2 regions of the Kitasatospora sp. NPDC028961 genome follow, and region 2 is predicted to be linked to the other one. Evidence: riboswitches for the same ligand, from Rfam matches in the RefSeq annotation. Region 2 holds a riboswitch; the other holds the start of a gene.

Region 1 (4,257 bases), on a different contig from region 2:
CCGCCCGCTACCGCTCCCGCACTCATGCGCCCACCTCGCTGCGCCTCTTCTTCTCTCACCTGCCGCCGGCCCGGCGGTCATCTGCAGGCACCCTATGGGGCGCCACCCGCCACCGCCACGCCGACGTGCCCGGCGGTGGCCTCCGGCCCGGTGCCGGGCGAGGAGGAACGCGTCACATCCGTGCGTAGAACGGCTGGACCCGGTTGAGCAGCCACTCGACCACGGGGTCCTCCGCGAGGTCGAGCAGTACGAGGTGGACGCCGCCGGGCAGCGGCGCGGTTCCCAGCGCACGGCCCAGGGCCTCGTTCACGGCCGCCGGTTCGGCCGGGGCCGCCGGATCGAGCTGGACGCCGACGAACATCACCGTCGGCTCGCCCTCCACGCTGGCCAGCGCCCGCCTGGCGGTCAGGACGCCGGGCAGGCCCGAGAGCTCGTACCGGCAGGCGGCCAGGAAGGCCTCCGGGTCCTCGCCCGGTACCGGTTCGCGCAGCGCCACCCGGCCGCCGGTCGGCGCCTCCGGGGCGTCCCAGCGGTCCTCGCGCGGCCCGCGCCGCAGCTCGGCGACGCCCTGCGGCGGCACCGGGATGCCCACCGGCGCCTCCGGGTTCACCGCGATGCCCACGCCCAGCGGCAGCCCGCGGGCGAACTCCCAGACCGGCGCGATCGCGAAGGCCATCCCGGGCGCCTGCTGGAGGAGCACCTCCTGCGAGGAGAAGACCGGGACGTAGGGGTCGCCGGCCAGCTCGATGGTCGGCAGGTCCAGGGCCTGGCCCTGGGGGTCGCCGCCGGCCGGCAGCGGGATCCACACCTGGCTGCGGGCGAGCACCTCGAACACCCGGGGGGTCGCGCCGGGATCGCCGAGCGCGGCCGTGAGCACCTGCTCCAGCTCGTTCGCGGGCCATCCACCGCCGGGCAATGCCGCCTCCGGGCCGCCCCACCCCTGCTGCTGCTCCACCGGGTACCCCATCCGCCGCTGTACCGTCCTCTGTTCGCCGACGCCGAGCAGCCTAGCGGGCCCGCGGCCGGGGCCGCGGTGCGCGCCGGTACCGGTCGGTACGGGGCCGGGGCGGTACCGGTGGGCTGGCGGTGGCGGGTGCGGGCCGAGCCCGCCGGGCGGGGCCGGGCCCGGGGCCCCTCTCCCGTCTTCCGCCGGGACGTGCCATGATGTCCGCGTCTGCGGGTGTTCCCCGCCGAGAACCTCAACTCCATACCGGCCGCTCGAACCCGCGCGGGAGAGTCCGGAGTACCCCCGAGAGGCGGTACAGCCGGCGCCGAAGGAGCAAGTCCTCCCCGGAATCTCTCAGGCCCCCCTACCGCACGGGTTAGGCACATCTGGAAAGCGGCGCACGGCCCTGTCGCGCGCCCACCCACGGTGCAAGCCGCCATGCTGTCCTGTTAGCTGTGAAGCGCTGCGGGCCCGCGTGCGGTGAAGCTCTCAGGTTCGACGACAGATGGGGAGACCCAGCCGCCGCATGCCCGCGCGCAGGCTCGGTCCCCGAGCGGGTCCGGTCCGGCGTGCGCACACCTGAGTGCCCAGACCGAGGAGTTCCAGGCCATGTCGTCCCTCCGCCTCACCGCGCTCGACGCGCTGCACCGCGCCCTCGGCGCGACCATGACCGACTTCGCCGGCTGGGACATGCCGCTGCGTTACGGCAGCGAGCGCGAGGAGCACCTCGCCGTCCGCACCAAGGCCGGTCTGTTCGACCTCTCCCACATGGGCGAGATCACCGTGACCGGCCCGCAGGCCGGTGCGATGCTGGACCACGCGCTGGTCGGCTTCGTCTCCGCGCTCGGCGAGCTGCGGGCCCGCTACACCATGATCTGCGCCGAGGACGGCGGCATCCTGGACGACCTGATCGTCTACCGCCTGCGCGAGGACGCCTTCCTGGTCGTCGCCAACGCCTCCAACGCCCAGCTGGTGCTGGACGAGCTGATCGCCCGCGCCAAGGGCTACGACGCCGTCGTCACCGACGACCGCGACACCTACTCGCTGATCGCCGTCCAGGGCCCGGAGTCCACCGCGATCCTGGCCGACACCACCGAGGCCGACCTGCCCGGCCTGAAGTACTACGCGATCCTCCCGGCCCAGGTGGCCGGCCGCGACGTGCTGCTCGCCCGCACCGGTTACACCGGCGAGGACGGCTTCGAGATCTTCTGCAACCCGGGCGACGCCGCGCACATCTGGACGGCGCTGACCGAGGCCGGCACCGGCCGCGGGCTCGTCCCCTGCGGCCTCTCCTGCCGCGACACGCTGCGCCTGGAGGCCGGCATGCCGCTCTACGGGCACGAGCTCTCCACCGACCTGACCCCCTTCGACGCCGGCCTCGGCCGGGTGGTCCGCTTCGACAAGACCACCAACGAGGGCGCGTTCGTCGGCCGCAAGGCCCTGGAGCAGGCCGCCGCCGCGGCCGAGGCCAACCCGCCGCGGGTGCTGGTCGGCCTGGTCTCCGAGGGCAAGCGCGTGCCGCGCGCCGAGTACACCGTGGTGACCGCCGACGGCGAGCCGATCGGCCGGATCACCTCGGGCGCGCCCTCCCCCACCCTGGGCAAGCCGATCGCGATCGCCTACGTGGACGCGGCGCACGCCGCCCCGGGCACCACCGTCGCGGTGGACGTGCGCGGCAAGCACGAGCCGGTGCAGGTCGTGGCGCTGCCGTTCTACAAGCGCGCCCGCTGACGCCGTTCGGGCGCGCCCGCCGAGGCCTCACGAGCGCGCCCGCCCGGGCCTGACCCTCCGAAGATCCACGTCGAAGCCGTCCGTCCGGCGGCCCGCTTCGTCGTACCCGCTTCCCATCCTGGAGAATGACGCCATGAGCAACCCCCAGCACCTGCAGTACACCAAGGAGCACGAGTGGCTGACCGCCGTCGAGGACGGTGTCTCCACGGTCGGCATCACCGCCCACGCCGCCGACGCGCTCGGTGACATCGTCTACGTGCAGCTGCCCGAGGTCGGCGAGACCGTGACCGCCGGTGAGACCTGTGGCGAGCTGGAGTCCACCAAGTCGGTCAGCGACCTGTACTCGCCGGTCACCGGCGAGATCACCGAGGTCAACCAGGACGTCCTGGACGACAACTCCCTGGTCAACAGCGCCCCGTTCGAGGGTGGCTGGCTGTTCAAGGTGCGCGTCGAGTCGACCGACGAGCTGCTCAGCGCCGACGAGTACAACGCCCTGACCAACCCGGCCTGAGCCGGCCGTTCGGGGTGGCCGCAGTGCGGCGGCCGCCCCGGCCACCGGGCCTCCTCCGCCCTCCGGTCGCCCGCCGCCACCCTTCCGTGGGGCGTGCCAGGCGCGGCACCTCCTTCTCTCCTCCCTGGGAAGACCACACCATGACGGTTCTCAACCAGTCCCTGCACTCGCTCGACCCGGAGATCGCCGCCGCAGTCGACGCCGAGCTGCACCGCCAGCAGACCACCCTGGAAATGATCGCCTCCGAGAACTTCGCCCCGGTGGCGGTCATGGAGGCCCAGGGCTCGGTGCTGACCAACAAGTACGCCGAGGGCTACCCGGGCCGCCGCTACTACGGTGGCTGCGAGCACGTCGACGTGGTCGAGCAGATCGCGATCGACCGGATCAAGGCCCTGTTCGGCGCCGAGCACGCCAACGTCCAGCCGCACTCCGGCGCGCAGGCCAACGCCGCCGCGATGTTCGCGCTGATCCAGCCGGGTGACACCATCCTGGGCCTGAGCCTGGCCCACGGCGGTCACCTGACCCACGGCATGAAGATCAACTTCTCCGGCAAGCTCTACAACGTCGCCGCGTACCACGTGGACGACAAGACCGGCCAGGTCGACATGGCCGAGGTCGAGCGCCTCGCCAAGGAGCACCAGCCGAAGCTGATCATCGCCGGCTGGTCCGCCTACCCCCGTCAGCTGGACTTCGCCGCGTTCCGCCGGATCGCCGACGAGGTCGGCGCCCTGCTGATGGTCGACATGGCGCACTTCGCCGGTCTGGTCGCCGCGGGCCTGCACCCCAACCCGGTGCCGTACGCGGACGTGGTCACCACCACCACGCACAAGACCCTGGGCGGCCCGCGCGGCGGCGTCATCCTCTCCAAGGCCGAGTGGGCCAAGAAGATCAACTCCGCGGTCTTCCCCGGCCAGCAGGGCGGCCCGCTGGAGCACGTGATCGCCGGCAAGGCCGTCGCCTTCAAGGTCGCCGCCTCCGAGGAGTTCAAGGAGCGCCAGCAGCGCACCCTGGACGGTGCCCGGATCCTGGCCGAGCGCCTGCTGCAGGCCGACGTCGCCGAGGCCGGTGC
Region 2 (4,257 bases):
GGACGTACGCCCAGGAGATCGGCAGGATGGCGGCCGAGCCCCAGGGGGCGGCCGAGATCGGGCCGACGCCGGTGGCCGGGCCCGCCTCGGACTGCAGCGGGTGGTTCGGCAGGTACGGCGCCAGGTGCGCGCGCACCGCCACCGGGCCGACGCCCGGGCCGCCGCCGCCGTGCGGGATGCAGAAGGTCTTGTGCAGGTTCAGGTGCGAGACGTCCGCGCCGAACTTGCCCGGCTTGGCGAGGCCGACCAGGGCGTTCAGGTTGGCGCCGTCCACGTAGACCTGGCCGCCGGCCTCGTGCACCAGGGCGCAGATGTCGGTGATCTGGGTCTCGTACACGCCGTGGGTGGACGGGTAGGTGACCATCAGCACCGCGAGGTTGTCGCGGTGCTGCTCGATCTTCGCCCGGAGGTCCTCGACGTCCACGTCGCCGTCGACCAGGGTCTTGACCACGACCACGCGCATACCGGCCATCACGGCGGAGGCCGCGTTGGTGCCGTGCGCGGAGGACGGGATCAGGCAGACGTCGCGCTGCGCGTCACCGTTGGCGTGGTGGTAGGCGCGGACGGCCAGCAGACCGGCCAGCTCGCCCTGCGAGCCGGCGTTCGGCTGGATCGAGACGGCGTCGTAGCCGGTGACCTCGACCAGCTGCTGCTCCAGTTGGCGGATCAGGGTGAGGTAGCCCTGGGCCTGGTCGATCGGCGCGAACGGGTGCAGCTGGCCGAACTCCGGCCAGGTCACCGGCTCCATCTCGGTGGTCGCGTTGAGCTTCATGGTGCAGGAGCCCAGCGGGATCATGCCGCGGTCCAGCGCGTAGTCGCGGTCCGACAGGCGGCGCAGGTAGCGCAGCATGGCGGTCTCCGAGCGGTGGCTGTGGAAGACCGGGTGGGTCAGGTACTCGTCCTCGCGCAGCAGCGCGGCCGGCAGCGCCTCGGCGCTCTCCGGGGTCTCGACGCCCTCGACGCCGAACGCGGCCCAGACGCCCGCCAGGTGCTCGCGGGTGGTGGTCTCGTCGGTGGAGACCGAGATCCGGTCCTCGCCGTCCTGGTACACGTTGATGCCGTGGGCGCGGGCGGCCTCGGCGATCGCGGCGGCGCGGCCGGGGACGACCGCGGTGACGGTGTCGAAGAACTCGCCGTGCAGCAGCTCGACGCCGCCGGCCCGCAGGCCCTCGGCGAGGGCGGCGGCGTAGCGGTGGGTACGGCGGGCGATGTCGGCCAGGCCGTCCGGGCCGTGGTAGACGGCGTACATCGAGGCCATCACGGCCAGCAGCACCTGGGCGGTGCAGATGTTGCTGGTGGCCTTCTCGCGGCGGATGTGCTGCTCGCGGGTCTGCAGGGCCAGCCGGTAGGCGCGGTTGCCGTCGGCGTCGACGGAGACGCCGACCAGGCGGCCGGGCAGCGAGCGGGCGTACTCGGCGCGCACCGAGAGGTAGCCGGCGTGCGGGCCGCCGAAGCCCATCGGCACGCCGAAGCGCTGCGAGGTGCCGCAGGCGATGTCGGCGCCGAGCGAGCCCGGGGACTTCAGCAGGGTCAGCGCCAGCAGGTCGGCGGCGACGGCGACGATCGCACCGAGGCCGTGGGCCTGCTCGATCACCGGGGCGAGGTCGCGGACCACACCGGTCGCGCCGGGGTACTGGAGCAGCACGCCGAAGACGCCGCGCTCGGCGATCTCGGCCGGGATGCCGGCGGAGAGGTCGGCGACGACCACCTCGACGCCGGTCGGCTCGGCCCGGGTCCGGATCACCGCGACGGTCTGCGGCAGGGTCTCGACGTCGACCAGGAAGACGCCGCCCTTGACCTTGGTGACACGGCGGGCCAGGGACATCGCCTCGGCGGCCGCGGTGCCCTCGTCCAGCAGCGAGGAGCCGGAGGTGGGCAGACCGGTGAGGTCGGAGACCACGGTCTGGAAGTTGAGCAGCGCCTCCAGGCGGCCCTGCGAGATCTCCGGCTGGTACGGCGTGTACGCGGTGTACCAGGCCGGGTTCTCCAGGACGTTGCGCAGGATCACCGGCGGGGTGAAGGTGCCGTAGTAGCCCAGGCCGATCATCGGCTGGAGGACGGTGTTGCGACCGGCCAGCTCGCGCAGCTCGGCGAGGACCTGGGCCTCGCTGCGGCCGGCGGGCAGGTCCAGCCCGGTGATGGAGCGGATCGCCTCGGGCACGGCGGTGGCGGCGAGCTCGTCCAGCGAGCCGTAGCCTACCTGGGCCAGCATCTTCTCCTGCGCGGCGACGTCGGGGCCGATGTGGCGGTTCTCGAAGGGGCTGGCCTGCTCGAGCTCGGTGAGGGTCACGGGGGTGGTGGTGCGTCCCGCGTTCGGCTGGGCGTTCATGGTGGTCGAGGCCTCCTGGTCACGGACCGGCGGGGGTACGCACGCCGGGCGGCACCGCCGCTGCGGACGACAGCGGACAGGCCTGGGGCGGACGGACCCGACAGGCCTCCCCCTCTGTCATCGGGACCTGAGAGCTTCACCCGCGCGAGGCGCTGTGGCGCCCCGCCGGCTTGCACCGTCGGTGAGGGTGGTGCCGCCGGCTCCCTCGCCGGCAGTCCTGCCCTGCTTTCCAGAGTGACCTATCCCACACGGTACGGATGCCTGAGAGATTCCGGGGAGGAGTTGCTCCTTCGGCGCCCCGACCAGCGACTTCCGCTCTCGGGGACTCTCCCGAGCGGGCTCGGCGGTCGCGCCCAGGGTACCAGCGGCAGGCGCCTCGATCACGGGTGCGTCCTGGCAGGTGAACAGCCGGTCCGTGACCCGGACGGCGCAGCACCGGGCCCGTCCGGCCGCACCCCGGTCGCGCCGGTCCGGTTCATGGCTTTTGGTGTGAAGTGGCGGATGGGACGGGCGGGCCGGCCGCCGGCCTGCGGGCGTTCCGCAGGCGCAACGCACTGGAGGAAAGAGTGCAGACCGATATCGACCCCCGGGACCTCATCGGCCACAAGGCGGTCGACCGCAACGGAGACAAGATCGGCACGGTCGACGAGGTGTACCTGGACGACGCCACCGGGCAGCCCGAATGGGCGGCCGTCCGGACCGGCATCTTCGGCCGGGACGCCTTCGTCCCCCTGACCACGAGCGAGTTCTCCGGCGACGAACTGCGGGTGCCCTACGACAAGTCCCTGGTGAAGGAGTCACCGGACTTCGGCGTGGGCCAGCACCTGTCACCCGCCCAGGAGCTCCAGCTCTACCGCTACTACGGGCTGGACACCCAGGTGGACGGCCGGCCGTCGGCCGGCGACGGCTCCGGCTCCGAGCCGGCCGACCTCGACTTCGGCAGCGTGCCGGCCGCCGCCCCGGCGGCAGCGGCGGGCACCGCCGCGGTGGCGGGCGTCGCCGCGGCGAAGCCCGCCGACCAGTCGGCCCCGGCGGCCCCGGCGGCCCCGGCGAAGCCGCTCGCCTTCCACTCGGCCGACAGCATGGCCCCGCCCCTCACCGTCCCCCCGGCCGCCGACCTCGGCAAGCCGTCCGAACCTGCTACGGAGCCCAACGTGCGGACCCTCGACACCACCGCGCCCGCCACCCCGTCGGCGCCCGTCGCACCGGAGCAGCGCCCGCCGGCGGCCCCGCTCGTCACGGGCGGCCCCGACGGCGCCGAGGTGGCGGCCCCCCGGGCCGCCACCTCCGGCACCCCGGCGCCCGACCGCGCGGGCGCGGCCTCGTCGGCGCCGAACGCGCCGGTGGAGATCACCTGCCGTGAGGAACGGCTGGACATCACCACCGAGTGGCATGTCGTGGGCACCGCGAAGCTGCGCAAGTACGTGACCAGCGAGGCGGTGGAGCGCCGGGTGCCGGTGGTCCGCGAGCGGGTCCGGGTGGAGCGGACGCCGGTCGGCGAGGCGGAGCGGGCCTCGTTGAGCGACAAGGACATCGCCGAGGCGGTGGAGGAGGTCACGCTGCGCGAGGAGCGGCCGGTGGTTCGCAAGTACCTGGCGCCGATCGAGCGGGTCCGCCTGGTCGTCGAGCGCTACACCGACGAGGAGGTGATCCGGGACGAGCTGCGGCGCGAGCACGTCGAGGTCCACGACAACACCGCGGCCGCCCCGACCCCGGGCGCCTCGTCCAACCACACCCCGTCCGCCACTCCCGACGGCGCCGCCGGGCGCCCGGGCGGCGGCGAACACGCGGGCACCGGAGGGCACTTGGGCGCCGGCGAGCCGTCCCGGCCGGCCCCGCTGAGGCCGCTCGCCTGACGGTCCGACCCAGGGACCCCGGACCTCCACGGTCCGGGGTCCTTCGACTTTGCCAAAGCTTCACCGATCGAT

What was found. A riboswitch is a leader RNA that binds a small molecule or an ion and turns the genes downstream of it on or off. The one in region 2 is predicted to bind glycine.
Region 1: another riboswitch for glycine. It lies ahead of gcvT (glycine cleavage system aminomethyltransferase GcvT); the one in region 2 lies ahead of gcvP (aminomethyl-transferring glycine dehydrogenase).

Annotation. Positions count from the first base shown of each region.
Region 1 is NZ_JBVHVO010000005.1:325,175-329,431, reverse strand. Features, by position in the region: gene ACZ4UX_RS13745 (enhanced serine sensitivity protein SseB C-terminal domain-containing protein) at 1-26, opposite strand, end outside; gene ACZ4UX_RS13740 (enhanced serine sensitivity protein SseB C-terminal domain-containing protein) at 173-967, opposite strand; glycine riboswitch at 1,220-1,326, shown strand; gene gcvT (glycine cleavage system aminomethyltransferase GcvT) at 1,556-2,677, shown strand; gene gcvH (glycine cleavage system protein GcvH) at 2,811-3,188, shown strand; gene glyA (serine hydroxymethyltransferase) at 3,329-4,257, shown strand, end outside.
Region 2 is NZ_JBVHVO010000018.1:13,742-17,998, reverse strand. Features, by position in the region: gene gcvP (aminomethyl-transferring glycine dehydrogenase) at 1-2,329, opposite strand, end outside; glycine riboswitch at 2,569-2,672, opposite strand; gene ACZ4UX_RS25820 (PRC and DUF2382 domain-containing protein) at 2,896-4,185, shown strand.